Regions from separate parts of the Stenotrophomonas sp. Steno-C17 genome, predicted to be linked through region 2. Evidence: predicted binding sites of a transcription regulator. Region 2 holds the regulator's gene; the other holds the start of a gene.

Region 1 (3,402 bases), on a different contig from region 2:
GAATGCTCGACAGGCGCCGTGCCGAGAACGCCACGGTAGAAGCTGACGCTGGTGGCGACATCGCGCACATACTGCAGCAGAGTACTGGGCTTGAACATGGAGAAGCTCCGTTGTTGGGAGCGTTCATCGTGGTCCAACCCTGCTGACAGTTCCTGTCAGCAGCGCCGAGCTTGCTGGACGGCTATGTACCGTGCCGCTGCCTTGTAGAGGCGAGCTTGCTCGACTGCTCTGCGCAAAGATCAGGAACAGTCGAGCAAGCTCGACTCTACGATGACGAAAGATCCAGCCAGTCCGGCGCGATGCCCTGCGCCTTCTGCCAGCGCCGCAGCAGGGTGGCGCGTGGCACCGGATAGCCTGCTCCAGATGCGCATGGCTGGCAGATGCGGTCCAGGCGAAAGTGGCGGAAGTCCTCGCGCCCCTCGCACCATGCCGCCAGCACCACCACTTCATCGAAGTATCCCAGTGCGAAAGGCCACACGATGCGCTGAGTGCGTTGGCCGCGCGCATCCTGATAGCTGAACTGCAGTCGCTGCTGCGCCCCCACGGCCTCGCGCACCGCTTGCAGCCGCGCCGGTGGCACTGCAGCGTCCATCCGCGATGGGCCCACGCGCAGTCCGTTATCACGCAGCGCTTCACGGCGTGCGGCCGGCAACACGTGGGCGATGCGTGCCAGGGCATCCCGTGCGGCCTCGGCCAATGCCGGTTCGGTGCGTGCAGCCACCCAGCGCAGCCCGAGCACCAGCGCATCGATCTCGGCGGGAGGCAGGGTCAGGGGCGGCAGGACATCGCCGGGTACCAACTGGTAGCCGACACCCGCCTCGCCGCGCAGGTCGGCGCCCTGCGCACGCAGGGTTTCGATATCGCGATAGAGCGTGCGCACGCTGATGCCCAGTGCGTCGGCCAGTACCCGCCCCGACACCGGCCGCCGATATCGGCGCAGCCGTTGCAGCAGTTGGGTCAAGCGCAGCGCACGTGACATCAGCCCACCAGATCCCGCGATGGCACCACATGCTCGCCCGGCGCCGGGGCCAGCGCGGCGTCCACCAGCGCCCGGGCAATGCACTCGGCCGGGTTGATCCGCCAGGCCCGGGGCAGAACCGGATCCAACGCGCCCAGCACCTTCAGCGCGAACGCTTCGCCACGGCGCACCTGCTGGCGATGGCCGCCAATCAAGCCAGGACGCACCAGGGTGAGCGAAGCGAAGTCCAGCGCGCGCAGGTCGCGCTCCAGCTCGCCTTTCACCCGGCTGTAGAACACCGCCGAACGCGGGTTTGCGCCGGCCGCGGAATTCAGCACGAAGGCGCGTGCGCCCTGGGTGCGCGCCACGTTGGCGAAAGCCAGCGGGTAATCGTGGTCGATCCGGTAGAACGCCTCGCGGCTACCGGCCTGGGCCATGGTGCTGCCCAGAGCGCAGATGACCGCGTCCACCTGCGCCCAGTCCGGGGCTTCGGGCAACGCGTCGAAGGACAGCACGGGCGCGTGCAGCTTGGCATCACGCGGGTCCAGTGGCCGCCGCGTGGGGGCCACCACGGCGCGGCAGCGCGGGTCGTCCAGCAGCATCGGCAGCGCCAGCCCCCCTACCAGCCCGGTCGCCCCCAGCAACATCACACGCATACCCACCCCCACTGCTGCATTCTGTGCCCCCATGCTATCCGTTCAAGCCGTGCGCGGCCGCGCCGATATGCTGGAACCAGCCCCTGCCACCCCCGGGATTCGCTCCATGACGGACCAGCCAGACCACCGCCCTGCCCCCGGCACCGCCCTTGGGCCGCCGGCGCGCGTCCGCGCGGTGGTGGACGATGGCCGGGCCGACCGGGTGGTGCTGCAGGGCGGCGGCGGCGTGGCCCTGCAGCAGCTGTTCGCTGGCGCCGACGCGCCCGAGCCGCTGCTGGCCGCCTTCGCCAACGGCATGGCCACCCTGCCCGGCGAGCTGGGCGACATGGGCGATCGCCTGCAGTCGGCCCAGGCCAGCGCCGATTGGCCGCGCTATGGCCGGGCCATGCGCCAGCTGATCGACAAGTACATCCGCACCATCGAACAGCACTCGCCTGATGGCCAGCCCGAAAGCCTGCGCCTGTCCGAACAGCTGCGGCTGCTGCTGGGCGGCGCCGTGGTGGCCCTGCTGCAGCATGACCCCGACCTGCGCGAGCAGGCCCAGGACCTGGCGGCGCGCCTGCGCCAGTGGCAGCCCGGCGTGGCGCTGGAACCCATCGAACAGGGTGTGCGCGAACTCGGCCACCAGGTGGGCGTACGCGCGGAGAGCTGGCAGGAACAGCAGGCCCTGCTGCTGGAACTGTTCGCGCTGCTGCTGGAAAACGTGAGCGAGCTGCTGGACGACCGCAGCTGGCTGCAGGGCCAGATCACCGCCGTGCAGCAGCTGCTGACCGGCCCGCTGGATACTGAAGCGGTGGAGCGCACGCGCGCCGAGCTGCGCGAGGTGATCTACAAGCAGGGGCTGCTGCGCCAGGGTATCGATGAATCCAAGGCCGCCATGCGCGGGCTGATGGGCGAGTTCATCGAACGCATGGATGGCATGGCCACCAGCACCGGCGAATACCACGACCGCATCGGCAGCTACGCACTGCAGTTGCGCGAAGCGCGCAGCATTGCCGACCTGAACCAGCTGCTGCAGGACGTGATGCATGACACCGGCAAGGTGCAGCAGCAGGCCGCGCAGGCGCGCGACCATCTGGCCAGCGCCCGGGCGGAAGTGGAACGCGCCGAGCAGCGCATCACCGAACTGGAACAGGAACTGCGCGAGGCCGGAGACCTGGCCCGCATCGATCCACTGACCCAGGCCCTGAACCGCCGCGGCCTGGACGAACTGCTGCAGCGCGAACTGGCCCGTGCCGCGCGCAACCACACGGCGTTGGGACTGGCGGTGATCGATCTGGACGATTTCCACCAGACCAACGAAGCCCACGGCCATGCAGGTGGCGATGCGCTGCTGCAGCACCTGGTTTCGGTGTGCCGGCTGCTGCTGCGGGCCACCGATGGCGTGGCGCGCCTGGGCGGCGATGAGTTCGTGCTGGTGCTGCCCGATGCGCAGGCGGCCGACAGCATGGCGACCGTGCAGCGCCTGCAGCGTTCACTGGCGCACCGCGTGCTGAGCGTGCGCGACCAGCGCGTGCCGGTGCACTTCAGCGCCGGTCTGGCGCAGTGGCAGCCGGGGGACGATGCGCAGAGCCTGCTGCGGCGCGCCGATGATGCGCTGTACGAGGCCAAGCGCCACGGCAAGAACCGCGTACAGGCGGGATGATGCGAGCCGCCGGGCATGGCCCGGCGCTACCGTACGGGTGGTGGTAGCGCCGGGCCATGCCCGGCGGCCATTGTCAGCGCCCGCGCAGCTTCTGGAAGCCGGTCACCGCGGCCAGCACGATCGCGCCCGCCACGATACCCACC
Region 2 (3,402 bases):
CGAGACCGCGTGGCGGTCCAGTCCCTTCAGTGCCGGCCCGGCCAGTTCCGGGTCGGTGCGATGCTGTTCCGGCGGCAGGCCGAGCGCGCCGAAGCCTTCGTGCACGCGGCGGACGATGCCGACCACGCGACGGATGATCTGTCCGGTCAGGTCCTGGTAGCTCTGGGTCAGGGCGATCTCGGTCAGGTTGTGGCGGATGCGCTCCAGCTGCACGTCCTGGCCCGGCTGCAGGCCGTCGGCGCGCAGCTGTTCGGTCAGGGCGCGGCATTCTTCGGCCAGGTCCAGGGTGCGGTGGGTAGCCTGTTCGGTCATGGCCACCACGTGGTCCAGGCGCGCGCAGGCGTCGTCCAGCTCGCCGGCCTCGTCGGGCACGGTGGGCAGCTCGCCCAGGGCCTGGCCCAGTTCACGGGCCAGCCGCGAAAGGCCGCTCATCATCGGCTGGGTGCGTGCGGCCACCAGGCTGTCGATGCGCTGGCGCCAGGCGCTCTCGTCGCCCGCTTCCAGTGCATCCAGTGCTTCCTGCAGGCGCAGGGCCAGGGCGCTCTTGTCCACCGTGGTATCCATCAGGCGCTGGCCGCCAGGCGTTCGAAGATCTTGCCCAGCTTCTCTTCCAGCGTCTGTGCGGTGAACGGCTTGATGATGTAACCGTTCACCCCGTTCTGCGCCGCCTCGATGATCTGCTCGCGCTTGGCCTCGGCAGTGACCATCAGCACCGGCAGGGTCTTCAGCTTGGCATCGGCACGGATGGCCTTGAGCAGTTCGATGCCGGTCATGACCGGCATGTTCCAGTCGGTCACCACGAAATCGAAGGGCTGGCTCTGCAGCAGTGACAACGCAGCATGCCCGTCCTCGGCTTCGGCGGTATTGGTGAAGCCCAGATCGCCCAGCAGGTTCTTGACGATGCGACGCATGGTCGAAAAGTCGTCAACGATCAGGATGCGCATGTTCTTGTTCAAAGCAGAGTTCCTTTGTTGTTCAATTCTCGAGGCCGGCGTCGGCCGCCTCGAAGACTTTCAGTCGGCCACGCAGGCGCAGCACTGCCTGGCCATGGATCTGGCAGACCCGCGATTCGCTCACGCCGAGCACCGCGCCGATCTCTTTCAGGTTCAGTTCCTGCTCGTAGTAGAGCGAAAGCACCAGTTGTTCGCGTTCGGGCAGGTGGCCGATGGCCTTGCCCAGTTCGCGGCCGAATTCGCCGCGTTCCAGCACCTGCTGCGGGGTCGGGCCGCCCTGGGCGATGGTGTCCAGCTCGCCCTGGTCCTCGATGCGCGATTCCAGGCTCAGCACCTGGCCGCGCGAGGCGTCTTCCATCAGGCGCAGGTAGTCGGGCAGCGGCATTTCCATGGCCGCGGCCACTTCGGTAGCGCTGGCGGCGCGGCCGCTGCTCTGTTCCAGGCGGCGGATGGTGGCGGCGGCATCGCGTGCACGGCGGTGCACCGAGCGCGGTACCCAGTCACCACGGCGGATCTCGTCGATCATCGAGCCGCGGATGCGGATCGAGGCGTAGGTTTCAAACGAAGCGCCCTGGTCGGCGTCGTAGCTGCGCGAGGCTTCGATCAGGCCCATCATGCCGGCCTGGATGAGGTCATCCACTTCCACGCTGGCCGGCAGGCGCGCGGCCAGGTGGTGGGCGATGCGCCGCACCAGGTCCGAGTGCTGCACGATGACATCGGTGGCCGAGGCGCGCTGCACCTCTTTGTACTGGGCTGCGCCTTTCATGCGGTCACCCCGCGCTGCTTCAGGATGCGTTCCAGGAAGAATTCAACGCCACCGCGCGGCTCGGTCGGGGCCTGCCAGCGGGCGGTGCGGCGGGCGATCTCGGTGATCGCCAGCGCGGCCGGGCTGGACGGGTAGGCCTTCACCACCGGCTGCTGGCGCTGCACCGACAGGCGCAGCCAGTCATCCTGCGGCACGCAGCCCAGGTAGTTCAGCGAGACATCGGCCAGGAACTTTTCACAGACGCGGGTCAGCTTTTCATACAGCACGCGGCCTTCGTTGGGGTCGCGCACCATGTTGGCCACCACCTGGATGCGGTCCACGCCACGTTCGCGCGACAGCACCTTGATCAGTGCGTAGGCGTCGGTGATCGAAGCCGGCTCGTCGCAGACCACCACCACGGTGTCCTGCGCGGCCTGGCAGAAGGTCAGCACGCCGTCGTTGATGCCGGCGGCGGTGTCCACCACCATGATGTCCAGCTCGCGTTCCAGCTCGGAAAACACGTTGACCAGGCCCACGTGCTCGGCCGGGGCCAGTTCGGCCATGTGCCGGCGGCCCGACGCGGCCGGGACCACCAGCACGCCGTTGGGGCCTTCGATGATCACATCGTCCAGCGAGCAGCGGCCGGCCACCAGGTCGGCCAGGGTGAAGGTCGGGTTCAGGCCCAGGATCACGTCGATGTTGGCCAGGCCCAGGTCGGCGTCCAGCAGCAGCGTGCGCTTGCCCATGCCGGCCAGCGCCACGGCCAGGTTGGCCGACACGTTGGTCTTGCCCACGCCGCCCTTGCCGCCGGTCACCGCAATGGTGCGCACAGGGCCCAGCGGCTCGCTGCGGGTGGCCGTCAGCGGGAAGGTGGTGGTCAGCTTGGCGTACTCACGCGACGGCATGGTTGAACTCCGGGTTGCAGGGCATATCGGCCGCTCGGCGCAAATCTTCAAGGCGAAGTACAAGATTGGCTGCAGATGCACGGTGCAGGTCGTCCGGCACGTCCTGGCCGTCGGTCACCCAGGTGATCGGCAGCTGGTGGTCCACGGCCACCGACAGGGCGTTGCCGAAGCGGCCGGTCTCGTCCAGCTTGCTCAGCACCAGGCCCTGCAGGTTGGCCGCGCCGAAGCGGCGGACCACCTCGTCCATGTCGCCGAAGCTGGTGTTGGCCGGCAGCACCAGCAGGGTGCGGACCTGGCGGGCGGCGCGCAGCCACTGCAGCTGGGCGGCCAGCGCACGGTCGCGCGGGCCCAGGCCGGCGGTGTCGATCAGCACCAGCTTGTAGTCCTTCAGGCGTTCCAGCAGCTGGTCCAGGTCGGTGCCGCTGTTGGCCTCGTGCACCGCGATGCCCAGCTGGCGGCCGTAGCCGTACAGCTGTTCACGGGCGCCCACGCGCAGGGTGTCGGTGGTGACCAGGGCGACATCGCGGGCGGCATGGGTTTCGGCGAAGCGCGAGGCCAGCTTGGCGATGGTGGTGGTCTTGCCGGCGCCGGTGGGGCCGACCAGCGCGATCACGCCGCCTTCTTCCAGCGGATCGACCGGGGCGATCGGCAGTTTGCGCGAAATCAGCCCCAGCATCAGGCCGCGGCCGCGGTGGGCCTCGGTCTCGGCCGGAATCTGCATGGCCACATCGCGGGCCAGGCCGGCATCGAAGCCGTACTCGTCCATCAGGTCCAGCGCCGCACCGCGCACGGCGTTGCC

Evidence for each region. The regulator FliA, encoded in region 2, starts transcription of late flagellar genes. The targets are predictions, from matches to a motif close to TAAAGTTTNNCNNNCNNNGGCCGATAA.
Region 1: AC06FA_RS17240 (GGDEF domain-containing protein) is a predicted target of FliA. The motif match lies at 1,657-1,683, and genes of this name have one in related genera.

What each region holds. Positions count from the first base shown of each region.
Region 1 is NZ_JBWJPD010000022.1:16,199-19,600, forward strand. Features, by position in the region: gene AC06FA_RS17225 (VOC family protein) at 1-98, opposite strand, end outside; gene AC06FA_RS17230 (helix-turn-helix transcriptional regulator) at 266-979, opposite strand; gene AC06FA_RS17235 (NAD-dependent epimerase/dehydratase family protein) at 979-1,614, opposite strand; gene AC06FA_RS17240 (GGDEF domain-containing protein) at 1,721-3,259, shown strand; gene AC06FA_RS17245 (DUF808 domain-containing protein) at 3,333-3,402, opposite strand, start outside.
Region 2 is NZ_JBWJPD010000007.1:36,568-39,969, reverse strand. Features, by position in the region: gene AC06FA_RS08185 (protein phosphatase CheZ) at 1-564, opposite strand, end outside; gene cheY (chemotaxis response regulator CheY) at 564-956, opposite strand; gene AC06FA_RS08175 (RNA polymerase sigma factor FliA) at 976-1,719, opposite strand; gene AC06FA_RS08170 (MinD/ParA family ATP-binding protein) at 1,716-2,603, opposite strand; gene flhF (flagellar biosynthesis protein FlhF) at 2,590-3,402, opposite strand, start outside.